DNA from 3 places in the Absiella sp. AM09-50 genome. Region 3 is predicted to be linked to each of the others. Evidence: predicted binding sites of a transcription regulator. Region 3 holds the regulator's gene; each other region holds the start of a gene.
What was found. The regulator Rex, encoded in region 3, represses fermentation and respiration genes when NADH is low (regulators of the CRP and FNR family bind a similar motif). The targets are predictions, from matches to a motif close to GTGAANNNNTTCAC.

Region 1 (10,471 bases), on a different contig from region 3:
ATTTAAGTCTGTTTTTACTTGACGTTGATAACATTTTATAGTATTATATAGGCACCAAGAGTGGATGTCGAAAGACATCATAAAAGGAATGGATAACGGTGAGGTGATCCATTCCTTTTTAATACAAGAGGTCCCAAGAGTGGAAAAGATTTTCGTGCAGATTTTCCAAAAGTGTGATAAGGACCGCTTCTGAACATGATTTTACATTACCTTAGCTTATCTTTTTAGGATAACACAAAGTAATGTTAAGATCACAACTAGTAGTACTAGTGCATCCATATGTATTCTTTTCCTCTCCCAAAACGAAAATATATTTTCCATTTGGAATTTACCTCCTACTATACATATACGTAATTTAGGTGCGAAAATCCTAAATTATTTTACAATTTGTGAAAATAACCTATTGATGGTTAGAATGACGACTTAAAATTCATTGAAATATAAATGATTTTCTCTTGACGTTGATAACATTTTATAGTATTATAAAGGCACCAAGAGTGGATGTCGAAAGACATCAGAAAAGGAATGGATTACTTTGCCGGTTATCCATTCCTTTTTTAAAACAAGAGGTCCCAAGAGTGGAAAAGATTTTCGTACAGATTTTCCAAAAGTGTGATAAGGACCGCTTCTGAACATGATTTTACATTACCTTAGCTTATCTTTTTAGGATAACACAAAGTAATGTTAAGATCACAACTAGTAGTACTAGTGCATCCATATGTATTCTTTTCCTCTCCCAAAACGAAAATATATTTTCCATTTGGAATTTACCTCCTACTAATACATATACGTAATTTAGGTACGAAAATCCTAAATTATTTTGCAATTTGCGAAAATAACCTATATATAGTTTAGGAAAGCGCCTGATATATGATTTAAAGAAGTATTAGTTGAAGAATGACTATAGGATAATCAGTAAAATCAGAACAACATTTAATTTTTAACTGATTTAATGAAAAAATTTTCAAAGTCCCTTGACTTCACGAGGGATAATCTTTATAATTATATCAATTTAAGGAAAGTTTATAGAACAAAAAGGAGAGATAACATGGCTTATTACTTTAACGAACCGTCACGTACATTTGCGGAGTACCTGTTGGTACCTGGATATTCCAGTGCAGATTGTACACCAGCAAACGTGTCTTTGAAAACACCATTAGTTAAATTCAAGAAAGGCGAGGAACCTGCATTATCTTTGAATATTCCTATGGTATCTGCAATTATGCAGTCTGTATCAGGAGAAAAAATGGCTTGTGCATTAGCAAGAGAAGGAGGAATCTCTTTCATCTATGGTTCTCAGAGCGTAGAAGATGAAGCAGCAATGGTTGCTCGTGTTAAAGCAACAAAAGCAGGCTTTGTTTACAGTGATTCCAATATTCGTCCAGATGCAACACTGGCTGATGTATTGGCATTAAAAGAAGAAACAGGACATGCGACAATGGCAGTTACAGAAGATGGCACACCAGAAGGCAAACTGGTTGGTATCGTAACAAGTCGTGATTATCGTGTATCACGAATGGATCCTACAACAAAAGTCAGTGAATTCATGACACCATTTGAAAAGCTGATTGTAGGAAAAGATGGTATGTCATTAACAGAAGCAAATAACTTGATTTGGGAATACAAATTAAATCAGTTGCCAATTATTGATGAAAACGGTCATTTAAAATCTTTCGTTTTCCGTAAAGATTATGATTCTCATAAAGAGCATCCAAATGAATTGCTGGATGATCAGAAACGCTACATCGTCGGTGCAGGTATTAACACAAGAGATTATGAAACACGTGTTCCTGCATTAGTAGAAGCCGGCGCAGATGTATTATGTATTGACTCTAGTGAAGGATTTAGTGAATGGCAGGCATTGACTTTGAAATGGATCCGTGAAAAATACGGTGATAGTGTAAAAGTAGGCGCTGGTAACGTTGTAGATGCAGAAGGATTCAGATTCTTAGCAGAAGCTGGTGCTGATTTTATTAAAATTGGTATTGGTGGAGGCAGTATCTGTATTACTCGTGAACAAAAAGGTATTGGTCGCGGACAGGCAACAGCTACCATTGATGTAGCACGTGCACGTGATGAATACTTTAAAGAAACAGGTATCTATATTCCAATCTGTAGTGATGGTGGTATTGTACATGATTACCACATTACTTTAGCACTTGCTATGGGAGCGGACTTTGTTATGTTAGGACGTTACTTCTCAAGATTTGAAGAATCTCCTACAAAGAAAGTTACCATCAATGGTACATATATGAAAGAATACTGGGGCGAGGGAAGTGCTCGTGCACGTAACTGGCAGCGTTATGATATGGGAGGAAGTAAGAAACTTTCTTTCGTAGAAGGTGTAGATTCTTACGTTCCATATGCAGGAGCATTAAAAGACAATGTAGATTTGACATTGAGTAAAGTTAAACACACGATGTGTAACTGTGGTGCATTGACAATTCCAGAACTTCAGGAAAAAGCTAAAATCACATTGGTATCTTCTACAAGTATCGTAGAAGGTGGCGCACATGATGTTGTTGTTAAAGATAATACATTAGATGCAAAAGTAAAATAAGAATTAAAAAAACTTCGTTTTCCTAAGAAAGCGGAGCTTTTTTTAAGGGAAAAAACAAGAAATTCTTAAAAGTTACCATTTTCAATTATGTAAAAATACCTTATAATAGAAATTAGCAATGGATGCGTTTACAAACACAGGGATGGTATTAAAGGATGATGTAGTTATGATAGAAGAAACAGAACAAGTTTATGAGTTGCAGATGGAAAAGCTGCAAAAACTAGAAGAAGAAAATCGACAATTGAGAGTCATGGTAGAACAGGATTGGCTAACAGGGATATATAATCGTGGAACAATCGAATTAAAAATCAATCAACAGTTGCAAATGTATCAAAAAGGCGCTTTATTTGTTTTGGATGTTGATCATTTTAAACAGATCAATGATCAATATGGGCATATTTGTGGGGATGTTGCTTTGAAGAAAATTGCTGCAGTTTTGAAGAAAATAACATATAAAAATGGATCAGCTGGGCGTGTTGGCGGGGATGAATTTGTCATATTCTATCCTGAAGCTGATGATGAATCATTTATTGAAGAAAAACGTAAAGAAATACGTTCATTGTTAAAACAGATACAGGTAACAGATGGTGCATCTATTTATGTTTCCATATGCGGCTGTATGTATCGCCCTAATGATGATTACATCAGTATGTTTCGTCGTGCAGATGCCTTACTTGTAAAGGAAAAGCACATTAGAAGACGTTTAGATGGGGAACATGTGTATAATGATATTTATATGTCAGAAAATTTATTGGTTGATATTGAACTGATTCGTAAAGAATTACGGGAACAGGAAATTATACCTGGCGCTTTCTGTCAGGATTATCACTCTTTTCAAAATATTTATCGTTTTATCGAACGCAGAATGTCCCGTATTCAGGGGGAAGCCGGCTTGATTTTATTCACATTAATGAATCCAAAGGGAGCGTATCCTTCCTTTGAACAACAAGAACAGTGTATGTTTGCGCTGAAACGGATTATTCAATCATCATTAAGACTGGGAGATGTTTTTACACAATACAGCAGTTTTCAGTTTCTGGTAATGGCGTTGGATACCAAAGAAGAGGGAATACAATGTATCATAGATCGTATTCAGAAAGCTTTTGCGCAGAATGCCTGTTTAAAAGATAAGATGCTGCTGCATCATGATTTTCCACTTGAGGCAGTACATACACATGTCGCAAGATGAGTATAGAAGAATCATATTTGTGAGATGCTAATGATGAAAGAAGGAATAGAATGGGAAAATTACCACCAGCAGCAAAGGTATATGAGGCCTATAGCGCTATTGCGGATAAGCGTGTAGAACTTCATGAACAGGAAGCATATGTTACTAGCAGTGATGAATCAAAACGATATACAGTACGTTTTCAAGATGATGTATATTCCAGTAATGATAATGCAACGATATGGCAGCATTATGCTGGATATCCGATTTTAGCAGTATTGATGCTTCAAAAGCGATTACCAGTAAATGAAGAAATTCTTCCAGCTTTTAAAAATGTGAACTGGAAAGCATTAAATACGAAATATAAAAATAAATATGATCTGGCTATTCAGGAATTTTATGAACAACATCCTACCCTTGATCCAACTTTGGTAGAGGAAAGTGTAGAAGAATGTTTAAAAGCTTGTGAAACCTTGCAAATCATTATAAAAGGCAACCGGGCAAAAAAATAATACCAGGAAATCAGATTCTTATTTGCACATAGGTTAAAAAAAGAGATTTCAAATGAAACCTCTTTTTAATTATCTGTCCTAAATAGTTATTGAGCACAACTGTTTTTATTCAATGAAGCAAAATGATTTCTACCGTTTTCTTTTACCTGATACAAGGCACTGTCCGCAACATTTACTGCCACATCTAATTGAAAATACTTATCATTTTTCAAGTTCGCATAGCCTGCCGAAACACTTACGATATCCGCAGCCTTAGATTTTTTATGTTCGATATGCATGTTGTTTAAATCTTCTTTTACTTTGCCTAAATAATATTCAATTTCATGATCACTCATATTTACACAGACACAGATAAATTCATCGCCACCATATCTTGCCGCAAAAATACGGCTATCAGAGTTGATGTCCAGACAGCGTGCCACACTTTGTAAAACCTTATCTCCTTGTGTGTGTCCATAGCAGTCATTGTATTGTTTAAAATAATCTACATCTAACAGAATAATGCCAAGTTTTTCCACATTATGATTATGATGAAGACTATTGATTAGATTAATGAAATAAGAACGATTAAATAAGCCTGTTAATCCATCAATTTTCACTTTAGATTCCAGTACTTGTTTTTCTTTCATAATACATTCTTTTTCTGTCTGCATATCGTTTACCAGAATTTTTTCACGCATACTTTCGGCTTTGAATTTATTAGTGACATCACTTACTTGTTTCTGAAGCTGATAATATTGTTTATAAGAATAAATTAAAGCATTTTCCATATGGAAAGTTTCCGCAAAATTGATCCAGCATAAATGCAGCTGTAATTGCTGGGCGATATCATCCTCAAGACATAAAGTTCCCATACAACGCAATAATTTATCCGCACGCTCTTTATCTTCCAGTTTTAAAGTGATTTGAAAAGCATCACGATAGAAAGAGAAGTACATATTTCGATTTAATGTATTATGTAGGCCACTGTTGATAAAAAAATCAATCATCTGCAAAGTATATTCTTCATTTTTCATATAATATGCCATATATAATTGAGAAACATATAAAATACCAATGTTTTCTTCACCAACATATATTTTCAAATCATCGTAATATTTGTCATATAAATCAATGGCTTTTTTGATATGACCATTTTTTAAATACAGCTCTATCAGATTGAAAATAACAACACAGTCGATATGATCTCTGATCGCATCTTTATTTGCGTTAAACAAGTCAAAGGCTTTCTGGATATATAACAAGCCATCCGTATTATCATCTTTTTCTTCAAACATGACACCGATGTTATTATAAACAGCAATCTGCGTATTGATGTCATGTGCCTGCTGTGCCACTTTTAATCCATCCAAGTAGCATTGTACTGCCGTTATTTCATCAAAGTTTGCGTTATGATACATGCCTTCAATAATATGTATTTTGATTAATAAATCTAAATAGTTATAGGCGAGTGCGATTTCTTTTGTTTTTTGCACGTAATGGATACAATTGTGATGTTCACGAATGGTTACATAATAATCCGCAAGAAAAGCATAGGCAAAGGCAATTCCATAAAAATCATTTATCTTTTTCGCTGCTTCTAATAATTCATTACTGTACTTTTTTTGTTTTTTTAAATCAACATGATGTACAGTTTGGATAGCTTCCATTTTATTTTGAATGAATTCCTTTAAATTTTCTTCTTTATTCTCCATCTTTTCTCACCCTTCTTCTCTATTATACAATAAAGCGCTTTCAAGTTCGACGGTAATTTTAATATTTGTAATATACTTTTTTTGATATATAGAGGAAAAGTGGTTCGTCATATTAAGAAATGTAGAAAATGGTATTAAAAAAGGGTTTTATGTGAAATATTTCGCAAATTTGCGTTTACGAAAAAAAAGGATAGTGGTATAATAAACTCGTTACTTAAGGAGGATTTTACTATGGCAAAAAGAACAGTAAAAGATTTAGATGTTGCTGGTAAACGAGTTATCGTTCGTTGCGATTTCAACGTACCAAGAAAAGATGGAAAAATCACAAATGACAACCGAATCATTCAGGCTTTACCAACAATCAAATATCTGATTGAAAACAAGGCAAAAATCATTCTGATGTCTCACCTTGGAAAAGTTAAAACTGAAGAAGACAAAGCAAAAAACGACTTACGTTGTGTAGCTGATCGTTTAAGCGAATTGGTTGATACAAAAGTTACATTCGTTCCTGTTACTAGAGGCGAAGAATTAGAAAATGCTGTTGCTGCATTAAATGATGGTGAAATCGTTGTTATGCAGAACACTCGTTACGAAAAAGGCGAAAGCAAAAATGATCCTGAATTAGCTCAGTACTGGGCAAGCTTAGGTGATTTATTCGTTGAAGATGCATTCGGTAGTGTTCACCGTGCACACGCTTCAACTGCTGGTATCCCTTCAATCCTTCCTAACGCTTTAGGTTTCTTAGTAGAAAAAGAAGTAAAAATGTTAGGTGCTGCTGTTGATACTCCAGTACGTCCATTCGTTGCTATCATCGGTGGAGCAAAAGTATCTGACAAGATCGCTGTTGTTGACAACCTGTTGAAGAAAGCTGATAAAGTATTAATCGGTGGTGGAATGGCTTATACATTCTTGAAAGCAATGGGCTTAAATGTAGGTAAATCACTTGTTGAAGAAGACAAAGTGGAATTAGCTAAAGAATACATCGCAAAAGCTGAAGGAAAATTAATCCTGCCAGTTGACCACGTATGTGCAGATGCATTTGCTGAAGATGCAAACACTGTTGTTGCTGACAACGAAAACATTCCTGCAGATTACATGGGATTAGACATTGGTCCTAAGACTGTTGAATTATACAAAGCTGAATTAGCTGGTGCTAAAACAGTTGTATGGAATGGACCTATGGGTGTATTTGAAATGAAACCATTCGCTAATGGTACATTACAGGTATGTACAGCAATCTCTGAATTAGAAGGTGCTACTACTGTTATCGGTGGTGGAGATTCTGCTGCTGCTGCTATTCAGTTAGGATTCGCTGAAAAATTCTCTCACATCTCTACAGGTGGAGGAGCTTCTCTGGAATACATGGAAGGTAAAGAATTACCTGGTATCGCAGTAATCGCTGAAAAATAGGAAAGAGGAAATATAACTATGAGAAAACCAATTATCGTTGGAAACTGGAAAATGAATAAAACCATGAAGGAAACAAAAGAATTCATGGAAGCTGTAGATGCAGCTGCTGCTAGCGAAAACGCTACTTATGGAATCGGTGCTCCTTATACTGCATTATCAACTGCAGTTGCTGGTGCTAAGAATCTGATCGTTGCTGCAGAAAACTGCCACTTTGAAGATACTGGAGCATTCACTGGTGAAGTTTCTGTACCTATGTTACAGGAAATCGGTGTTACTCACTGTATCATTGGTCACTCTGAACGTCGTACAATGTTCGGTGACACAGACGAAACTGTAAACAAAAAAGCAAAACGTCTAATCGAAGCTGGAATTACTCCAATCTTATGTATTGGTGAAACAGAAGCTCAGTATGATGCTGGTGATTCTGAAAAAGTAATTCGTGACCAGTTAACTGGTTCTTTAGCTGATATGTGTCCAAAATGTGTTGGTAATATGGTTATCGCATATGAACCAATCTGGGCAATCGGAACTGGTAAGAGTGCATCAGTAGAAATCGCAGAAAACTGCTGCCGTATCGTTCGTGACCAGGTTCGTGTAATGTATGGTGATGATGCAGCTGAAAACGTACGCGTACAGTACGGTGGATCTGTTAAACCTAACAACATTCAGGAATACATGGCTCAGCCAGATATCGATGGTGCATTAATTGGTGGAGCAAGCTTAAAAGCTGATAGCTTTATCGAAATCATCGAAAAAACTAAATAATTGAATAAGATGAACAGTCTGTTCCAAATGGAATGGACTGTTTTTTAACATATTCAAATGTTTCAGAGTTTCAGCTTTCTCTAGGGAAAACTAAGTGTTTTTTTATTTAATACTACAAATAAATTAATAAAAACGTCCGATTTGGACGTTTTCATTTGCTTAATATTTTTCTTGGAATCCATCCCATAATACCATTCTTTTTCACTAAGGCATGTTCACCACAAGTGGAAACAATTTTTACATAATCACCTTTTTCCACAGGTAAATGATAGGTGGTAAAGTTATCCACATGAATTTCATCACCTTTATGAAAAATAAAATCTTTCGGTATCCAAAAATCTTTTCCACTGGAAAGATGGCGACATAAGTAACGAATATCATCTTCTTTTAATATCTTCACAGAGCTGTCATACCATTTGATAAAAAAAGGATCAGAATTTATGGGCTGTATGCTGTCTAATACTTTGGCTTTCTTTAAACAGTCACTATGCGCATACGAGAAATTTCCATGCTCAATTAACAATGCATTTAACTGTCCTGCACTCTTTACTTCATTTCCACCATCAATCGCAATGATATGGCGAAAATCATCAATCATTGGATTAAAGCAACAGATACCATCACAATATTCACTTACTGGTAGATGACCTACAACAACATATTTTTGGAATCGTTTCGCATCATCTAAAAAACGGTTATGCGTCATAATATCACGCATTTCTTTTCCATAATGATCTTCATCCAGAATCGCCGCATGCCCAAAGATATAATGTTGTGTTTCCACCACATGAGGGAGCTGGTCTACAAACGCTAATTCCTTTGGAAAGTGTTGTTTTAATATTCTGGCATATTCAATCATATCTATATCTTTATGAAAATGAATGCCAAGTGTAGCAGCCATTTCATGCAGAATACTATTTTGACGATGTAATAGGACTTCTTTTAGAAAATCCAGGCGATATTCATAAAGAACATTCTTACATACAAAATCACAATTTCCCATCATAGGATGTACATGTGGACTTTTAGAAAGCTCCATTATAAAGTGCAAAGTTTCCATGTTGTAAGCACCTTTCTCTAATAAATCGCCAACAAGAAACAATTCATCCTGATGCATATCAAAAGCAATTTTTTTCAATAATTTTTTTAAAACAGGCAGATTCGCATGAATATCACTAATAGCAATGATGCGGCGATGATCATCTACATTTATGTATTTTGATTTTATAGATCGATCAATCATTTTCATGCACCTCCTTGCTTATTTATTATAATCGATTTATGATAATGGTACCAGTAAAATGTTTAGACGGAAAGGGAGAGTCCTATGAAATTCTTATTTACCATGTTATATGCGCTGATTGCATTTGTGATCGTTGGTGTCGTCATCATTAGTTATGCACGATTTATGCAATATTATCACGATCATCATAAAAAGTGATAAACTTTAATAATATTAAATATAAAATTAATATTATTAAAGTTTTTGTTTATATTTACATTCATAAAAATAAGTGCTATCATAAAATTGAAGGTGATAGATATGCAGAATATACCAGAATGGTTATTAAATCTAGATAGTGAAGATTTTGCGTTTATCAAGCGCTTCATCTTATCAAGTGGTTCATTAAAGGAAGTCGCAAAGGAATATGGGGTTTCTTATCCTACGGTGCGTTTACGCTTAGACAGGCTGATACAAAAGATTAATTTAAATGATCAGATAATGGGGGAGGAGCCTTATATCGCATTGATCAAACGTTTGGCTTTAGAGGATAAACTAGATTTTGAAACAGCAAAGCTGTTAATTCATGAATATCAAAAACTAGAGGAGGAAAAGAATCTATGAAAACAAATAGTGTTTACATTATTTTCGCCCTTATCTGTGTCATTGGATTATGCGTATTACAGTATTACATATCATTAAAGTCAAAAAAATGGCTAGGATGGATTCTGCCTGGTATATTCTTTTGTTTATCTATTCTTTTTACAATCAGTGCAGTTACTTTTCTGCATTCATATGAAATCTCAGAAGTGTATTCAAATAATGGTAATTTAATGTCATCCATTATAACAAATACAACAAGTAATTTTCCTATCCAGACAATCCTTCCAAAAGCAATTGAGATTTTTTTGATCAGTAATCTTCCTACCATCCTATTTATCATCATTTTCTTAGTCGTGCATCAAAAACAAAAAAGAGAGGCACAAATTCATAAAATGAATATACAGGACTTATGATTTTGTATAAAACAGCAACTCATAAAAGACTTGCTGTTTTTTTATATATCTTGTATATTTTAATACCACAATATTGTAATAAAATTGCATAATTTAAATATTAATATAAAATATATTGAAATTT
Region 2 (10,471 bases), on a different contig from region 3:
ACGTTTACCACAGGATTTACCTATATTATCAAAAAACAGTCAGATGATTTTAGAAGAATTATGTAAGTTAAACAAAGATAAAATAATGACTTTAATGAAGGTAAATGAGAAAATTGCTTTAGAGAATTTAGAGCGTTATCGAAATATTCATTTTGATAAAAATGGAAGCTATGCATTATTCACCTATCAAGGATTACAGTTTCAACGTATGAACATACAAGATGAATCACAAATTGCTTATTTACAAGAGCATCTACGTATCTTATCAGGGCTATATGGAGTAATTAAACCATTAGACAGTATTTATCCATACCGTCTGGAAATGCAGGCTAAACTGCCTGTAAATGACAGTAAAGATATCTATGATTTTTGGAAGGATACCATCGCTAGCACTTTACAAAAAGAGCTTTCTAATCAAGAACTACCAATTATTTTGAATATGGCAAGTAAAGAGTATGAGAAAGCGGTGCTACCATATCTTCCTGATGATTCCTATATCACATTAACCTTCAAAATAAGAAAACAGGGAAAATTAAAAGTGGAATCTACACAAGCTAAAATGGCAAGAGGTGCGATGATTCATTATTTATCAACCAACCAGATTGAAGCGTTAGAAGGCGTAAAGGAATTTAATGAGGAAGGCTATCGGTTCATGAAAGAATTAAGTAATGAAAGAGAATTTGTGTTTGTGAAGGAGAATGAATTATGAAATATGCAATCAGTAGCTGCCTGATGGGAGTCAATTGTAAATATAGTGGTGGAAACAATGGAAATGAAAAGTTGATATCTTTTATGAAAGACAAAAACTATATTCTTGTTTGCCCTGAAGTACTAGGTGGTTTACCAACTCCAAGAGCTTGTAGTGAAATCGTGAATGATAAAGTTATAAACACGTTGCAGGAAGATGTTACTGCACAATTTGAGAAAGGTGCACAATTAGCACTTGATCAGATTTTAGAGAATCAAGTAGACTTAGTGATTACGCAATCACGTTCTCCAAGCTGTGGAAAAGGCATAGTTTATGATGGAACATTTTCAAAAAAACTTACAAAAGGAAATGGAAAATTCGTACAACTCTTGTTGCAACACAATATTCCAGTCATGGATATTGAAGAATTTTTAACAAAAATTTCTTAAAAGTCTGATGTAAGCGTTGATAAAGCAAAAAAATGAAGATTTTATTGAAAAAAAGCAATTTCGGCATTGTAAGTGGTATCAAAATGGTTTAAAATAGAGTATGTTAAAAAGTTGTTTATAGGAGGAATATAAAATGAAACAAATCACTGTATCAGTTATCGACCCAGTTGGATTACACGCACGTCCTGCTACTGTAGCTGTTAACGCTGCTAGCAAATTCAAATGCGAAGTTAACGTATCTTTCAAAGGACGCGAAGTAAACATGAAGTCAATCATGGGTGTTATGTCTTTGGGTATCCCTACTCAGTCAGAAATCACTATTTCTTGTAACGGGGATGACGAAGAAGCTGCTATCGCTGCTATCGAAGAAGTTTTACGCGCTCAGAAAATTATTGGGTAATTAAAAACGAAAGTTAAAAAGGTGGATGTAATGTCCATCTTTTTTCATGGCTTTTTTGATGATGAGAAAAATCATTTTTTTCATTGTGATGTATGCGTGATATTGCTTTTAATAAATAAAAGTGTATAATTAATTATGTAAGGAAAGTCCATTTATACACGTTTATGAGTACCTAAATTGGTATTTATAATATAGTTTTCTTAAAAAACAAGGGAGGAAAAGAGGATGAGAAAACAGATTCCGCTAATTAAAAAGGCGGGCGCTTTTGCATTGTCGCTGGGATTGATGTTTACATTAGTTTTGCCATATGCAATCTACGCAGAAGAAGAAGGGACAGTAACACCACAAACAGAAGAAACAAATACACAGGAACAAGTCAAAGAAAAAGAAAATAATGCTGAGCTGTCTAATATCAAAAGTATTGATGTCACAAAGCCAGTTATAGAAGACATTAATTTTGAAGCTGGGAAAACTTTTGAAGTTGGAGAAGAAGTACCTATCTCAATCAAAGCTTATGATGCAGAAAGCGGAATTGACTTTGTGAAAATTAATATTTATTATACTCAAAGTGATGATGATAATTATTATAATGGGAGTGAAATAACTTTAGTTTATAATGAAGTTACAAAGCTGTATGAAGGTAAAATTCCTGTGATTAATGGTGGCTATGACAAAGCTTTAATCAATAGGATTTACGCTGTCGATAAAAATCATAATTTAACTGAAATTTATGAGTCTGAGAAATATTATTTCTTAATTTCTGGTGGAGAAAACAATAATCTTAAACATAGTAAAGTCGAAAGCTTGGAATTTAAAGAAAATGGGCAAACTTTAACAGATAAAGATCAAGTCCATATTTCAATTACTGTACCAGAAGAAGACAGTAAATACTTCTCTTCAATTAATTTAGAGTTTTATAACAAAGAAAAAGAAAGATATAGTAGCCTTTCTTGTCATAAAGTAGGGGATTCCAATGTTTATGAATCATATGATTCCTTGCTGTATTTCTATGGAGGGCATTGGGTTCTAAATGAAATCTATGCGCATGATGAAGAAAGAATTGATATAAGTTATGATAAAATGGATACAATTTTCTTTGATTATAAAGGTGACAAAGATGAAGAAAATCCAAAGATTGAATCAATTGTCATGGATAAACAAGGCGAATTTGTAAAGCCTGGTGACGATATTCAAATACATATTAAAGTAAGCGATAATGTAGCTTTACGGACTCAAGAAGATACTTTTCTTTTATTTCAAGCTGAAGCAAGTATCTATCCATCTCAACATAGAGTAGATTTAAAATATGATGAAAACAAAGATGAATTTATTGGTCATTGGTTAATTGATTCCAAAACATATCCATGTGAATGGTATATAGATTATTTAGGTATTTGGGATACATCAGGCAATAGTGTTGCTTTATATGATTTTATCGGTGACTATAATCCTTACTATATTAAAGTAAACAATGACAACAATTATGTTACTCCAACGTATTCTTTAAATATTAGTTTCTATGCATTGGATGAGAATGGAGATTATTTTAGAGTTTCAAGACAGGAATTAAATGATATAGAGAGACATACAAAATTTAAAGATATGGATATAAAAATGCCTGATGGAAGTACATCTTTTGAAAATTTAAAATTTGTAAAATGGGTGGATGATGATAATAATCCTTATAATGGTGAAAAAGAGATGTTAGGAGATTTCTATATTAACTTCTTTGCAGTTTATGATAAGAATGTTATAAATTTTAGTACAACATATGTAAATAAAGATGAAGATATTTCATGGCAAAGTGAAACAATCACGGTACCTACTGATATGACATATCAAGAGCTTTTTGATAAGTATGAACCTAATGTTGATGACTTATATACAGGCAAACAATTTGATAAATGGGTATATTCTGGTTTTGACCCTAATATTGATTTGAATGAAGAAATACCATTTCAACCTTGGAACTATTCTATACAAGCTTATGCGAAATTTAAAGATTTGAATGTGATACAAGGTTCTTATACTTATATAAATGTAGATGGTGAAACAACATGGCAAACGAATACTGAATTTGTAAAAGAAACATTGCTTCGAAGTGAAGCGTTTGACTCTTTATCTAAGTATGAAGTGAATTCTTATGAAGGATTACGCTTTGCAAAATGGGTTCCAACAGGTGAAAGTGCTGATAATACAATGGATCGAGCAGTTTTTAATTACGAATCTTTTGAATATGACGCAGATTATGAAAATCATTTAGTTCGTTTTGTACTTTATGATAGAAATAAACCATATTCAAGTATAGGTCCTGGTGGAGGAACAACTGGTTTTGAAATTGGCGTAGATTATATTACTGTCGCGGATGATGGTGAAGAAATTAAGGTACCTGAATTTAATATGAAAGATATTGAATGGTATGAAGGTCCTGAAAGTGATGTGATTATGGTCACAAGTAATCTTTATTATTATGGAATAGGAACAGGTATCGAAGAAGAAACACCAGATGTTCCAGACGAACCAGACACCCCAGTTACTCCTGATCAGCCTGATGAACCTGATACTCCAGAAGAGCCAGAGAAGCCTGATACTCCAGATAAACCGGTAACACCAGTGGAACCTGAAAAACCAATCACGCCTGATAAACCATCAGAACCTGATAAAGAAATAACAGATACAGGAACTTCTGGATCAACAACGGATAAAGTAATTGTGTTACCAAAAGAAGAAACAAACAAAATCGTAGAAGAAATCGCAAAAGCCGATAAAGAAGAGAAAATTGAAGTATTCATGGGTAATGCGACAGTCGTACCTACAGAAGTACTAGAAGCCGCAAAAGGTAAAGATGTTGTTGTAGAATTGAATATGGGGGGCTACACTTGGGAAATCAACGGAAAGGATATCTTAGCAAGCAATCTTAAAGATATTAACCTAGAAGTCAAGATGGATAGTCATGCAGTGCCTAGCAATATCGTAAAAGAGCTGGCAGGAGATAATCCAGTCAAACAACTTTCCTTAACGCACAATGGTAATTTTGGATTTAAAGCAAATCTGAAAATTAACGTTGGTAACGAATATAAAGGAAAATATGGTAATCTATATTATTATGACAGTGATGGCAAGATGGTATATATGAATGCTGGAAAGATTGACGAAAACGGAAATGTAGTTGTTAGCTTCTCTCATGCATCTGATTATGTCATTGTTATCAATGATAAAAATATGGCACCTAGCACAAACAATAAAGATGTCATCAAGGATACTGCAAATCATGTAAATAACTTATATGGATTCGTTTCTATCATTTTATGTATCTCTGGTGCATTTATGTTATTGTACACAAACAAGAAAAAATCTGAAGAATAGCAGTTAAAAAATAACCCTGTTATGTAGATATAGCAGGGTTTTCTACGAAATTCTTTATATTTATACAGGAAAACGCTGGAAAAGATTGTGAAATTTTTCATTTGTGAAAAAATCCTTTTTTTAAGCTTATGATTGGTATATAATAAACTATGGTATTAGGAAAGTGAGGACATAAGTATTATGATTAACACACTGATTGAAAAAATTAAAGGCAAGGGAACAAGAATCGTTTTTACAGAAGGATCTGACCCACGTATCTTGGAAGCGGCTATCCGTTTACATAAAGAAGATATCCTGGTTCCTGTATTATTAGGAAACCGTGCAGAAATTATGGGGACTGCAAATGCACATGGATGGGATATTGAAGGTATTGAAACATTAGATCCAATTGAATATAAAAACATGGATATGATGGTAAGCAAAGCTATCGAACTTCGTAAAGGTAAGATGGATGAAGAGCAGGCTCGTGCAGCATGTTTAAAAACTAACTTCTTTGGTACAATGTATGTAAAATTAGGTTGTGCAGATGGTCTGTTAGGAGGAGCTACATACTCAACTGCAGATACAGTACGTCCAGCATTACAGCTGATCAAAACAAAACCTGGTAACTCTATTGTATCCAGCTGCTTTATCTTAATGAAGGACAATGCAGAAACACTTGTTATGGGTGACTGCTCTATCAACATCGATCCAACTGCTGATGATTTAGTAGAAATCACATTACAGACAGCACACACAGTACGTCAGTTCGGTATTGAACCAAGAGTTGGTTTATTATCTTACTCTACATTAGGTTCAGCAAAAGGTACAAGCGTTGCAAAAGTAAACGAAGCTGCAACACGTTTAAAACGTATGCCTTTAGATTTCGGTGTAGAAGGGGAAATTCAGTTCGACTGTGCAGTCGCACCAGAAGTAGCAAAATTAAAAGCTCCAGATTCAAAAGTAGCTGGCAATATCAATACATTTATCTTCCCTAACATTGATTCAGGAAATATCGGTTATAAGATTGCGGCACGTTTAGGTCAGTATGAAGCAATTGGACCAATCCTGCAGGGATTAAATGCACCAATCAATGACTTGTCAAGAGGATGCAACGCTGAAGAAGTATTCAAAATGGCAATCGTGACTGCTGCTCAAAAATTCATGGATATCTAATCAAAAGAAATAAAAAGGTGCGTTTATACACGCATCTTTTCTTTTACCCTAAATAAGCAACATCTTCTTTTACCTGTAAATCAACCTCAACAATATCAAATGCATTTACATTCAAACAGTCACTTAATAATTCAATTCTGGCACTGTCCTTTGTTTTAAATAAGGCCGGGATTTCTTCATCTAGAATGATATGATGAGAACTGCAGCGTCCAACACTTGAATTTACTCCCTGAAACCATCGATTTGTTTTCTTACTTCTGATTGCGTACATAGCTCTCCTCCTCGTATGTTATCTAAAGGATGCGCTGTTTTTTGTTTTTCATACCTAGAAATACACTTTTACATGTAAGATCTTTCCTAGAATTGTTAATCGCCTGATTTCCTCTTTTATAAATATCCTTGGCTCATAGGCAGGATTGCTTGCCATCAAGATTACCGTATCCTTTTTCTTAATGACTTTTTTTATCGTGACCTCCTGACCATCAATCAACACCACAGCAAGATCGCCACTTTTAACATCTTGACAGCTTTTTACATATACCAGATCTCCATCATAAATTCTAGAGCCATTCATACTATCCCCTTGTACCTTTAAATAATAATCGCCAAGTCCTGCATCGCATTTACTGACTTCTTCATATCCCAATAGATTTTCTTCAGCATATAAATCATATCCAGCCTTTACATATCCTAAGATCGGCTTGATCGTACCATGAATACAGGCAGATACATTAATGCCAAAAAGTTCGGAGAGCTTTTCTAATTTTGTTTCCGGTATGTGCTTGCTTTCTCCATCTTCCCAACGTTTGATGGTAGATTTCGATACACCGACATAATCCCCAATTGTTTCCAGACTCCATCCATGTTTCTTACGATAATATTGTATAATTTCTTTTAATTCCATATCATCACCTGTTTTTAAGGATATCATACACATATTTCATATACAAGCATTGGAACAAATTACCTCTAAGACCTCTGGTAATTCCTGTAAACGTTCCAAAATCTATTGTATTCTGGAACAAATCCCTTATAATATCGCTGAGGTGATCGACATGGAACGTATCATACTGCATAGTGACATCAATCATTGTTATGCACAAATTGAAGAAATGAAGAATCCACATTTACGCCATATTCCAATGGCTGTTGGTGGCTTTGAAGAAAAACGGCACGGTATTATCCTGGCAAAAAATGACCTGGCAAAAACATTTCATATAAAAACCGGCGAGTCACTGCGTGAAGCTTATGCCAAATGTCCACAACTTACCATCATTCATCCTCATTATGAAGAATATTTGTATTATACTGAACAAATTAAAGATGTCTATCGTCAGTTTAGCGATCGTGTAGAATCCTTTGGATTGGATGAGGCATGGATGGATGTCAGTGAAAGTTCACGGTTATATGGCGATGGGGTAAGCATTGCCCGTATGATTCAGAAAAAGGTTCTTCAACAATTCGGTATTACCATATCGATTGGGGTAAGCTTTAATAAAATATTCGCAAAACTGGGCAGTGATATGGTAAAACATATGGGGCTTGTGGAGATCACAAAGGCTAATTATAAACAGATGGTATGGCCACTTCCAGTTTCTGAGCTGTTATATATTGGAAGAAGTACAGCTTCTAAATTAGAAGCATGTGGAATCTATACCATTGGGGAGCTTGCAAGTCTTCCAAGTGGATTTATGAGTGAGCATTTTGGCAAGGTGGGTGAGATCTTACATACGTTTGCGAATGGATGGGATGAAACTCCTGTCGCCAAAACCACAGAGCAGGCACCAATAAAATCAATTGGAAATGCTATAACAGCTGTGAAAGATATCGTCAGTTTTGAAGAGGCGAAATTAATATATTATGTATTGACAGAGTCCGTTGCATCCAGGCTTCGTGAATCAGGATTAAAAGGGAATGTCATTCATCTATCGTTAAGAAATACGAATCTTATCAGCTTTACAAGGCAGAAAACAATTACCCAGCCAACCAATTTATGTGAGGAAATCATGCCGGTTGTATTAGATCTATTGAAAAAGCATTATGATTTTCAGATACCACTTCGAACAATTGGAGTATCCATCAGCGGACTTAGAAAAGATGATGGATATATTCAAATGAATCTGTTTACCAGTGAAAAACAAAGAGAAAAACAATTAGTACTGGAGGAAACCATGGATGCGATAAGAAATAAATTTGGCTTTGAGAAAATACAGCGGTGCAGCATGAAGCTTGATCAGAAATTAACTGACTTTGATCCTAAACACGACCATATCATTCACCCGGTATCCTTCTTCTGATGTTGTATAAACGCTACGTGGATATGCTTGTTCATATTGATCAGGAAGGAGTTATGATGCCAAAGGTATTGATATGGGAAAACAATGTGGAATATCCAATAGAGCGGATTTTAGAAATCCGAAAGGCTTCCAGTGTGGTGGGTGGATGTGGCATATTGTATAAATGCAGAATTCAAGGTCGTGTAAGAAACTTGTTTTATGAGAGAAATCGCTGGTTTATCGAAAGTACGAAAAAGTAAACATAGGCTATTTATCCTATATAAAAGGAAGCCCTTAAGATAGACTCCCTAAATATGGCAAGATATGCTTATGTTTTTTTATATATCATTTAAAATATCACTGCGTTTTTTCTCATATTCTTCTTTTGTGATATATCCTTTTTGATAAAGGTCCTCCACTTTCTTTAATCGATCTTCAATGGAATTTGATGATTTGTATTCCTCATGATCTTCTTGTATTTCAATATGAGAAGTCGCAATTCCTTTATCACTGAAGGCATTGATTCCATTGATTGCAGTGATGGCAATCGCAATACCAGTCCATAACAATCCAAACAATCCAAATGTTGGCACAACAATAAATATACCAATACATACAAAAATACATCCTACAACCAGCCCTAATATAGATTGTCCTTTTCCAGGGCGTACACGAATATCCTTTTTCACACTATCACCACTTTCTTATTTCATTTTACCATGGCTTTCACAAGAAATACAACAAGTATTGCATGTGAAAAAAGAAAATGGCAATACTAACAAAAGCGAAGTCGAGAAAGCATATGCTGTAAATGATGGGAGTGATTTTATGGATTATCGCCTGGATAAACAGGTTTCCAATATCATGAAGGATGCGCGAAAAGAAGCGAAGGATATGGGAAACAATTATATTGGCAGTGAACATGTACTGCTGGCAGTTTTAAAAGATACAAGTACCCCTCTTTCTAAGATATTATCTTCCAATGGGTTATTTTATTTTCAGTTAAAAGAAGATTTAATGGTATTATTTGGTCTAAAAGATCAGGAAGTAAGTGAGATTGCCATTACACAGGTAGTGGATGATATATTGGAACGTGCAAGAAGTCTTTCTGTCAAACGTTCTATGCAATGCATTGATGTTCGTGCATTAAGTGTTGCATTGCTTCAGACATCTTCATGTGTCGCAATTGAGATATTGCATCGTTATGATTTAGAAGAAGAAAGTGTACTGCGGGAATTAGAGAATGGAGAGATCCATGAACTAGATAAGGTAGAAGAGCTAAGAAATTTAAATACCTGTGGCAATAATATGGATATCTGTGGCAGACAGGAGGAGCTTCAGTTTATGATTGATATTTTATCCCGTAAAGATAAAGCCAATCCTTTACTAATTGGAGAGCCTGGCGTAGGCAAGACTGCGATGGTGGAAAAACTGGCAGGTATGATCAAGCGCAAAATGGTGCCTGCATTACAGGATGCGGTTATTTATGAACTGCATTTAAATACTCTAGTAGCTGGTACGAAGTATCGTGGTGACTTTGAGGAAAAACTTCAAAATATTATCAAATTATTGAAGAAATATCCACATGTTATTTTATTTATCGATGAAATTCATCAGATGATCGGCGCTGGGAAAAGTGAAGGAAGTATTGATGTTTCCAGCGTATTGAAGCCATATCTGGCACGCGGAGAGATTCGCTGCATTGGCGCTACCACAATAGATGAATATGAGAAATATATAGAAAAAGATCGTGCATTGGAACGTCGTTTTCAGATTATTATGATTAAAGAACCTAAAAAAGAAGAAGCGTTTTTGATGTTAAAGGCTAAGCGCAAGGAATATGAAGATTATCATCATGTAAAGATTCCAGAAGAAATGCTGGAACGAATGGTAACGTATTGTGACTATTATATGCCCGCAAGAAAGTTTCCAGATAAAGCCATCGATGTTTTGGATCTGGCCTGTGTCATGGCAAAAACTAGTCAGACAAAGTGTGTAAAAGAACAGATGATCAAAGAGGTTGTGGAAAAGTTAACCAATATTCCACTTGCATCTAAGAATCGTTTACAGGAAGTCCGTGTTCAATTAGATACAACACTGATAGGACAACAGGATGTAAAAAATAAACTGATGCATC
Region 3 (10,471 bases):
CGTAAAAACAACCAAACGAGGATATCTGGAAACAATTGTTTCAAAATGCATAATCATGAGTATATCCATTTTATGTTTTTCAAGTATGATGTATCTGTCTAATCTTATATACATGCAGATTTTTTGTGGACTTGGAAATCTAAATGCCAGTTTGGTATCTTTGGCTTCTTATTCACAAAGCACACTTTCTATCACAATCAAACAGTTTTTCTTTCTCTTTTTCACAACGAAATGGCTGGTTGCATCCATGATTGGCTTTTTCATGTTAATGATTGCCGTTTTATCCTCACATCGTCTGAGTTGTTTTACAATCATTTTGGTTTTTCTTGGTATAGAAGGTGTATGTTATCAATATATTCCAGCAAATACTAGATGGCAATTATTAAAATATCTAAATGTTTTTAGTTTCCTTGAAACAGACAACTTGTATCAAATATACCGCAATCTGAATATTTTTCAATATCCACTGTCTTTACAATTCCTATCATTTATATGCATGATTACATTATTGTGTTTGGGATTTATCGCATGCGTTCTTGCTTATACAAAGAAAAGAAATCTTGTGTTATCGACAAATGATAATTTGAATTTGTTAAGTCATCATACATTTGCTTTATCTTTATGGAAACAGGAATGTTACAAACTATTATGGGTACAAAAAGGAATCATCTTTCTGATTTTATTTTTCATACTTCAGGGATATACATTTACAAGTCATCAAACATATATATCACAAGATCAGCGTCAGTGGATTTCCTATATGAAAGAATTATCTGGATTACCTAGCCAACTAAAAGATGTGTTTATAAATAAACAGGATACATATTATGAGCAGCTGCATCATCAAATAAATGGGCTGCAAAAACAATATGATATGCATAAAATTTCAAAACAAGAATTACAAGAGATGATAGAACCACTCACACAACAGTTATATGGTGAAGAAACATTTGCGAATATAAAAGCGCAATATCAATATGTGAAAGAAGGTAAAAATCGTCAGATGATGGTTCCTTTTGGATATGAATACCTGTTCTTTCAAGATCATGCCAATGCCATCCCGGCCATATTGGCTTTAACTTTCCTTATTTTGATGCTATCTAATTTTGAATGCTATGAATATCATCAACATCATGACCAGTTGATTTACACGACAAGTAAAGGAAGGTATCATTTATTTAAAGTGAAGCTAAGTATTGCACTAATATGTGGCCTGATTTTTACGCTATTAGCATTTTCTTTTGATTTCTATCATGTACATGAAATGTATGGTCTATCAAACATACAAGCCTCAATTACTTCTTTCACATATTTTTCTACATTGCCAGAAGGTATGAGCATATTACAGTTTTTAATAATCATGTGGTGTTGTAAATTGATTGCTATAGAGAGTGCTGTCTGCATCATATTCGGCTTATCCGTGAAATTAAAACAACAAATTTATGTCATTTTCTTTTTTACACTGACTGTAATTTTTCCTTTGATCTTGTATTTCACAGGCTTTCATTTTTTAGATGGGTACAGTTTGATTGCTTTATTTCACAGTGCTTTTTTCATTAAAGAACAGGCTTCCTTTTATCCATTGTATGTTACATTATTTTATATATTAGTTGCGTGTATCAGCTGTAATTACGCCCAAAGAAGCATAAAAAAACGATGAAATTCATCGTTTTTTCTTTATCCCATAAGCTCACTATATTCTTCCCATTGCTCCATCAAATGTTCAATCTCATTATGAACATCATCAATCTGGGCATCTAAAGCATCCATCTTCTTTACATCATGATAATATTCTGGATCAAAACGTAATTCTCTTAAATCTTCCAATTCCTTTTCTTTGACTTCGATTTTCTTTTCCAGCTTACTGATTTCTTTTCCATAATTGATTTGGCGTTTTGGCTTTTCTTCTACCTTGACTTCTTTGGCACTTACCACCTGAATTGGTTCTTTGTGCATATATTCATTGTACGTTAATGGATAGTAAGTTGCTTTTCCATCATCAATCACAAGAATAGCAGTAGCTAGTTTACTGATAAAATATCGGTCATGGCTGACAAACAGCATGGTGCCTTCATATTCATTTAAGGAATCCTCCAAAGCTTCTTTGCCAATCAGATCCAAGTGATTAGTCGGCTCATCCATCATAAGAAGATTAGGATGAGATAACATCAGTTTCACAAAGCTTAAACGCACTTTTTCTCCACCGGATAAACAGTCAACGGTTTTAAACACATCATCACCGCTAAATAAGAAACAGCCAAGCGCTGTACGGATTTCTGTACGATTTAAATCTGGGAAGTCTTTCCATACTTCTTCTATGACGGTATTGGTCGTATCAAACTGGGCAAGCTCCTGATCAAAATAACCAATTTCAATTTGATGACCCAGTAAGAAGCCCCCAGATAAAGGTGGAATCTGCTGCATCAGGGTTTTCATCAAGGTTGATTTTCCTTTTCCATTCGGTCCAATGATGGCAACTTTCTGCCCTTGCATAACTTCTAAATTGACCGTACATAAAGGATGATCATAGCCAATGGTTAAATCTTTGACTTCCAATACTCGTTTTCCACCACGAACATTTGGCGTAAAACGAGCCTTAAACGTTTTTTCATCGCTTTTTGGATCTTCGATACGATCCATACGATCTAAATATTTGATTTTACTTTGCGCAAATGCTGCTTTATTCTTTTTATAACGGAACTTTTCAATCAGTTCTTCCATACGCTGAATTTCTTTTTGCTGGCGAACATAAGCACTTTTCTGCTGTTCCAAATCACTTTTTTTGGCATTGACATAATTGGTATAATTGCCTGGGTAACGACGCATGACACCATATTCAATTTCATAAACAACATCAACGACATCATCCAAAAACATACGGTCATGAGATACCAGTACAACTGCTTTAGGATAACGTTTTACATAGCCTTCCAGCCATTCAATCGTATCAATATCTAAATGGTTTGTTGGCTCATCTAACAACAATACATCAGGTTTGCTAAGCAGCAGTTTCACAAAAGCAAGTCTTGTTTTCTGACCACCGCTAAAAGTTGCTATGCTTCGTTTTAGATCTTCTTCCTGAAAACCAAATTTTGTGAAAATCGTCATTAGTTCTGAATGATAGGTATAACCTCCCATTTCTTCAAAACGCTGTTGTAGATTCGCAAAACGATTCATATTTTCTTCACTTGGATCCTCACTCATCTGTGTAGTCGCAAGCTCTAATTGTTTTCCAAGTTCTTTTACTTTATCAAATGCATGTTCTAATTCATCTTCCACAAGGGCATTCTCATTAGAAAAGGTCGTCTGTGCAAGATACCCAATGGTTAAGGCACTCTCTGCATGAATTTCTCCTTTATCCAAATGCTCTATATCCGCAATCACTTTTAACAATGTGGTTTTTCCACATCCGTTTCTTCCGACAATTGCGATTTTTTCCGTATTACGGATTTCAAATTGAATATCTTCAAAGATGACATCCGCACCGAATTGTTTTGTTCCCTTATGAATCTGATACTTCATAATCATCACCTATCTATCTCTTTATTAATTTTATCCTTCTAGCACATTAATACTTAATGCAAATGCTTTTGCACATGATTTTACTATTTTCTCTTTATTTTTCTTCCAGTTTGCGGCATCTTCCTCATTTGTGATATACGCAAAATCAAGCTCTACACCCTGCATGCCATTGGCATCTTTAAAGCTCTTGTTGGCTTCTGCACTCGTTTGTGAATATCGACCAGCAAGTGTAGCACGACCTCCACTTTCCCTTAACTGCAGGTTTAAATCATAAATCGTTTCATTATCCAAACGTCCTTGGGTCAGGCTTGTTGTGACAATTCCAGGCCAGCTAGGATTGGTATAATACAAGGAGCCAGCTTTCACTACCTTGTCTTTTTCCATATAATACATCATATTACGGGCAAGTGTAGCGCTGCTATAGGATGAATGCCAAATTTCCATACCATTGGCTTCACTTGATGGATTTGCATTGAACCGCAGGAAAAGATAATATTTTGCCTGTTTCTTATATCCTTTTGAAAGACGACCATCCTCCCCATATGTTTCAATGACCTGATCTTTACTATCCTTTGTGATTTCTACACGCAGACCATAACTTTCAAGTTCTTTTTTCATAATTACTGCCGCATCATACATTTCATCATTTTCCACCAGACCATTGGCTTCATTTCCTTTATCTGGAACATTTTGTACATCGACATTCATTCCATAAGGATCTATCAATACATCGATTTGATCATCATTTGCTTCTTTACTGGTGATATTTAAAAACATATAGTTTTGATCCATTGTGATATTCTGGTCTTTTAAAAGATCCTTATCTGCGATAATACTGACATTTTGTACCTTGCCATTTCGTTTTGCGGTAGTAAAGGTATTGCTTTCCACAGGATTGGCAAATACAACACGTTTTTTTATCATATTATCAATCACATTGACTTCATAAAATCCATCTTTGATGTTTTGTAAGACAATTTTCTGATCCACTGTATTCCCCATGGACATTGTCACTTCACTATCATCACATACATTATGCAGAACCACAGATTTACTAGCCATCGTATCTTTATGAAGTGGAGAATAGCTTTGATCAAAAAGATTTAAGGATTCTCCATAATATAGATAATCCGATACACTCATGATTTCAGCACTTTTTTTATTTAAAACAGATACCGTTTTCTCCGGTGTAAAACCACATACCGTAAAAGAGGTCTTTTTTTCTTCTTTTACTAAAAAGACAGAAACACCGGCATAAATCACAAGAGCAATCAGCAATAACAGTGGAATCAGTATTTTTAATTTTATACGGTATTTTCTTTGTCTTGGTGCATATGCCATCGTTTCGTCCTCCTTTATAATTCAATATCTTTGATATGCTTTGGTGCTTGTGCTTTCTCTGGTGGAAAACTCATATAATTTGCGCCAACCTCTGCATTCAACATATAGTCCGCATTCTTTGGAATGGGCAGTTTTGTATCTTCAAATTCCACATACTGAACAGGAAAAATACTGTCATATGGATAAGTTACCGGATGGAAAAAAGAATTAAAGGTCCATGTCAGATCATAACCAACCATTGGACTGTTTTTATTGATTTCTCCATATTTCTTCGCATTGCGTACAAAACGTTTTTTCAACAGATAAGGATTGATATGCAGGTTTTCAAAAAAGGCAATCAATACCATTAACAACCCATTGCGACATCTCCAGAAAACATCCTTTGTCTGATTTTCACTTACGTGATCAATAATAAAGACATCAATAAAAATTCCATCACTGTCTTTACATTTATTTTTCAAAAGGAAATTTGCTTCTCTACAATATGTACCTTTCAAACGAATCTTCATAGGCGGAATCAATACGTTATATTCCTTGTGTGATTCAAAACTTTGGATTACATATTTATCTCCAAGCTGATCCACAACTTTCAGGAAGCGTTCATAATCTTCTCTCATCATACCAATATCCGCATCATCATCCCATGGAATAAATCCTTTATGACGAACGGCGCCAAGAGCACTTCCTCCTGTCATCCAATAAGGAATATCATTTTTTTGACATACTTCATCTATATCCTTCAGCATCTGTAACAGTACTAATTGAAGCTGGCGTACTGTTATCTTTGTGCCGTCTTCTTTTTCTTTTAATATATATTCTTTCACATTAATCACCAGGTTATATTATAGAGGAAAATAGTCGAGTTCACAATCATTTTCATAAAATATCACAATTTTGAAAGACTTTCAGTAATTTTCCCAGGAAATATTACAAAAATCCTCCTATACGCATGGTTCTCCTTGCGTTATAATAAAGCCAAGAGGTGATGATTATGCAATTACACTATGGTTTGATATCCTGTGCCAGCATCACAGATCGTTTTCTCCATGGCATATTAGAAAACGGGGATATCATTGAAGCAATCGCATCACGAAGTTTGATAAAAGCACAAGAAAAAGCGAAACAATATGCAATACCAAAAGCATATGGATCTTATGAAGAAATATATCTGGACCCTGATGTGGATATCGTATATATTTCCAATAACAATGCGAATCATGTAAAAGAAATCAAAAAAGCTTTATCCTATAAAAAACATGTTATATGTGAAAAACCTATTGCTTTAGATCCAGAAGATGGAAAAGATCTGTTCTATTACGCCAGAAAACAAGGATGTTTCCTGATGGAAGCACAAAAAAGCTTGTTTCTGCCTGTGATGCAGGATATCTATCATATCATTAAAACAAAACAGCTGGGCGATTTACATCAAGTATCCTTATCTTCCAGTTTTCCTAATCCAACTGCCACATGGATGCATGATCCAATGCAGGGTGGTGTCGTATATGGAAGTGCCAATTATACCATTGAATTGCTGGATTATTTGATAGAGCCAAATACGATTCATGTAAGTGCATTAGGCACGAAAGAAGAAAATGGCACATGCAATCGTGTAAGTATTTCTATGATTATGGATGATGTACTCATCAACAGCACGATTTCCATGAAAGGCGACACAAAAAAACAAGCCATTTTTTATTTCACAAATGGCTATATTGAAGTTCCTTTATATTGGAGAGCACGAGAATATCGTATCATCCAGCAAGATCATATCAAGCGTATCATCTATCCATGCCGCTATGAAATGAAATATGAAGTTCTCCATATAAATGAATGTATCTCAAAGGGTTTATTAGAAAGTCCTGTAATGAGCGCACAAAGAAGCACCATTTGTTGTCAACTAGTGAACCAGATTATCAGGCAAATATAAAAGAACTGCTGAATTTCCAGCAGTTTTTCTTTTAATATAATAAATTTCTTGGTGTACGTGGGAATGGTTCAACATCACGAATGTTTGAAATACCAGTCAGATACATCAACATACGATCAAAGCCAAGACCAAATCCTGCATGTTTACATCCACCAAAGCGACGTAAATCCATGTACCATTGTAAAGAATCACTTTCCATACCCATTTCTTTCATACGTTCAGCTAATACATCATAGCGTTCTTCTCTCTGGCTTCCACCAACAAGTTCTCCTACACCTGGTACTAACAAGTCACAAGCAGCCACTGTTTTACCATCTTCATTCATACGCATATAGAATGCTTTGATATCTTTAGGATAATCAATCAAGAATACAGGACCGTTTACAACTTTTTCGCATAAGTAACGTTCATGTTCACTCTGAAGATCCATGCCCCATTCGATTTTGTTGTTTTCAAATTTTACATCAGCTTTCTTCAATTCTTCGATAGCTTCTGTATATGTCATGCGTTTAAATTCGCTGTTCATAACCTTTGTGATACGATCAATACATTCTTTATCAATCATCTTTTCAAAGAATTTCATTTCTTCAGGTGCATTATCTAATACATACTGGATACAATATTTAATCATATCTTCAATCAGATTCATATCATCATCTAAATCCGCAAATGCGATTTCAGGTTCAATCATCCAGAATTCAGAAGCATGACGTGTCGTATTAGAGTTTTCTGCACGGAAAGTAGGGCCAAAGGTATAAACATCACGGAATGCCATAGCGAATGCTTCCACATGCAGCTGTCCAGAAACAGTTAAAGAAGCATGCTTTCCAAAGAAATCTTCTTCATAGTTTGTATCTTCACGTGTTGTAACAGTGAATGTTTCACCAGCTCCCTCTGCATCATTTCCAGTAATTACTGGTGTGTGCACATACACAAATCCTTGGTTCTGGAAAAATTCATGAATAGCCATAGATAATACAGAACGCAAACGAAATACTGCATAGAATGTGTTTGCACGAGGACGAAGATGTGCAATTTCACGCATATATTCAAAGCTGTGACGTTTCTTCTGTAAAGGATAGTCACGATCACAATCACCTTCTAATATAACTTCAGTGACCTGAATTTCAAATGGTTGTTTTCCTTCTGGTGTCAACACAAATTTACCAGTAACAGTTAAAGCTGCACCTGTAGGATATTTCTCCACTTCTTTAAAGTTTTTTAAATCTTGTGTATACACTAACTGAGCATTGCGGAAATACGTACCATCATTTAATTCAATGAAGCCTAATTTCCCACTGCAGCGATTTGTTCTGATCCATCCCTGTAACTGTACATATTCCATTGAGTCTAGTTCTACATGAGATCCACTTAATACGATTTCATATAGTTCGCGAATAGTCATAAATTCAAACATGTTATTTCCTCCTTTTTATCATAAAAAAAACGTTCCCATCACAGGAACGCTTGTTTTAGCGCGGTGCCATCCTGATTCTTCATGCATAGCATAAAGCATCTTTTTAGCATGTAACGTATGCCTGACGAAATCGTCTACTTTAGTTCTCCGATTCTACTCCACAGGTGTTCTCCATAAGCCTTTCGTTCTGCCTTTCACCAACCGCAGAATCGCTTTTTTCGAAACAATCTTATTTCGTCCTGTTTCCTTGTATTTCAACTCTTGTTTAGATGATACCACAAGTATCCTCCATTTTACAAGCTTTTTTTACAAATGTCCGATATTTAGTTTGTTTGTTTCAAAAACCAGCTCCTGAATAGACGTTACAACATCAATACTCTTTAATATAACGCCCTTTGGAATCTGAATATGTTCATGTGTAAAGTCAATTAGTCCAATGATGCCACAGGCAATCAAACGATCAACGGTCTGTTGAATATTATCACTGATCGCAAGAATAGCGATACGACAGCCATCAGGAACCCGTTGCTCCAGCTCACTGATATCATAAACAGGAATACCAAAACGAACACCCTGACGATCTGGATTGATATCAAATGCACAGGAAATTTCACCAACGACATAATCCCATTTATTATACTTCATCAATGCACGTCCCATGTTGCCTGCACCTACCAGTATGATCTTTTCATCAAAATCCATACCTAGTTCCTGATTAAAAATTTCAATCAGCCGGTTGACATCATACCCATAGCCCTGTTTTCCAAGATTGCCAAGGAAAGAGAAATCACGACGAATGGTAGTTGGCTCAATATTCACAACACTCGCCAACTCTTTAGACATGATACGTTCCACACCGGAACTTTGTAATTTTCGCAGCGCCTTCAAATATACAGGATATCGTTGCAGCGTTGCCTTTGGTACGTTCTTTTCACTCATGTATATCACCTATGAGTTAGTATACCACGAATTTTTCTATTTGTGAATAAATTAATAAGTTTAACATGCAAAACATTCACATATTTTATAATAACCATATCATAAATTCTTATACGCTAACAAAAAGACAGCAAATGCTGCTGTCTGAAAATTTAACGCTCTAATTCCATTCCCGGATTTGCGGTTAAATCAAAATCTCCACGCTCGCCATGCAGGTATGCCACCGTACCGGCAACACCAATCATTGCCGCATTATCGGTACAACAAGAAAGTGGTGGAATAATAAACTCAACATCCGGATATTGATTTGTTAAATCCACACTGACTTTTTCACGCAGACAAGAGTTCGCCGCAACACCACCAGCCAGTACCATCTGCTTTGGATGATATTGTTCAATTGCTTTTCTTGCCCGCAGCAATAATGCCTCAAAAGCCGTTTCCTGATAAGATGCCGCAAGGTCTGCAGGTACAAAGCTTTCTCCTTTACGTTTGCATCGATCAATAAACTGTAACACACTGCTCTTTAAACCACTAAATGAAAAATCAAGTTCATTTTCGGTCTTAGGTTTTGCTAATTGATAAACAGGCTTTCCTTCTTTCGCAAGTTTATCCACATAAACACCGCCAGGATATGGAAGTCCAAGAACACGGCCAACCTTATCTCCAGCTTCACCAATCGCATCATCCTGGGTCGTACCAAGAATCTCAAAGCTCCATTCATCTTTCATATAGACTAATTCTGTATGTCCACCAGATACTACAAGGGCTAGCAATGGAAATTTTAAATCCGCAATCAAACGATTTGCGTAGATATGTCCAGCAATATGATGCACAGGAATCAAAGGTTTATTAAAAGCCCATGCCAGCGTTTTAGCGGCTTGTACACCTACATGCAGGCTGCCCACCAGACCAGGTCCCTGTGTCACAGCAATACCATCCATATCTTCTACTTCCATATTTGCCTGTTTCAAAGCTTCTTCAATGACCATAGAAATATTTTCCACATGGATACGGCTTGCAACTTCAGGAATGACACCACCGAAATCTTTATGTACATCAATTTGTGTAGCGACGACGTTTGCCAATACTTCTTTTCCGTTTTTTATGATTGCGACTGCCGTTTCATCACAACTGGATTCAATCGCAAGAATATACGTATCTTTCATAAACAGCTTCCTTTCAAGGCCTTTACCAAAACATAGGCATCTTCCCCATTATCATGATAATACCCTTTTCTCGTATTTACATTGATAAAATCGTATGATTCATATAATCGTTGTGCCGCAATATTGCTGACACGAACCTCTAGTGACAATGTTTCACAA

Region 1: DW114_RS13420 (phosphoglycerate kinase) is a predicted target of Rex. The motif match lies at 6,086-6,099, and genes of this name have one in related genera.
Region 2: pta (phosphate acetyltransferase) is a predicted target of Rex. The motif match lies at 4,991-5,004, and genes of this name have one in related genera.

The regions. Positions count from the first base shown of each region.
Region 1 is NZ_QVFI01000016.1:19,380-29,850, reverse strand. It holds gene DW114_RS13440 (IMP dehydrogenase) at 1,049-2,560, shown strand; gene DW114_RS13435 (GGDEF domain-containing protein) at 2,727-3,749, shown strand; gene DW114_RS13430 (hypothetical protein) at 3,800-4,240, shown strand; gene DW114_RS13425 (GGDEF domain-containing protein) at 4,327-5,934, opposite strand; gene DW114_RS13420 (phosphoglycerate kinase) at 6,166-7,344, shown strand; gene tpiA (triose-phosphate isomerase) at 7,363-8,109, shown strand; gene DW114_RS13410 (metallophosphoesterase) at 8,261-9,352, opposite strand; gene DW114_RS13405 (DUF2089 family protein) at 9,653-9,955, shown strand; gene DW114_RS13400 (hypothetical protein) at 9,952-10,347, shown strand.
Region 2 is NZ_QVFI01000040.1:12,813-23,283, reverse strand. It holds gene yaaA (peroxide stress protein YaaA) at 1-709, shown strand, start outside; gene DW114_RS19700 (DUF523 domain-containing protein) at 706-1,137, shown strand; gene DW114_RS19695 (phosphocarrier protein HPr) at 1,271-1,537, shown strand; gene DW114_RS19690 (hypothetical protein) at 1,763-4,903, shown strand; gene pta (phosphate acetyltransferase) at 5,084-6,058, shown strand; gene DW114_RS19680 (hypothetical protein) at 6,102-6,329, opposite strand; gene DW114_RS19675 (LexA family protein) at 6,384-6,962, opposite strand; gene DW114_RS19670 (DNA polymerase IV) at 7,114-8,355, shown strand; gene DW114_RS19665 (hypothetical protein) at 8,409-8,594, shown strand; gene DW114_RS19660 (SHOCT domain-containing protein) at 8,673-9,023, opposite strand; gene DW114_RS19655 (AAA family ATPase) at 9,163-10,471, shown strand, end outside.
Region 3 is NZ_QVFI01000032.1:22,907-33,377, forward strand. It holds gene DW114_RS18590 (hypothetical protein) at 1-1,660, shown strand, start outside; gene DW114_RS18595 (ABC-F family ATP-binding cassette domain-containing protein) at 1,678-3,522, opposite strand; gene DW114_RS18600 (N-acetylmuramoyl-L-alanine amidase) at 3,553-4,863, opposite strand; gene DW114_RS18605 (LicD family protein) at 4,878-5,687, opposite strand; gene DW114_RS18610 (Gfo/Idh/MocA family protein) at 5,855-6,790, shown strand; gene asnS (asparagine--tRNA ligase) at 6,822-8,207, opposite strand; gene DW114_RS18620 (redox-sensing transcriptional repressor Rex) at 8,514-9,146, opposite strand; gene tsaD (tRNA (adenosine(37)-N6)-threonylcarbamoyltransferase complex transferase subunit TsaD) at 9,299-10,312, opposite strand; gene rimI (ribosomal protein S18-alanine N-acetyltransferase) at 10,309-10,471, opposite strand, start outside.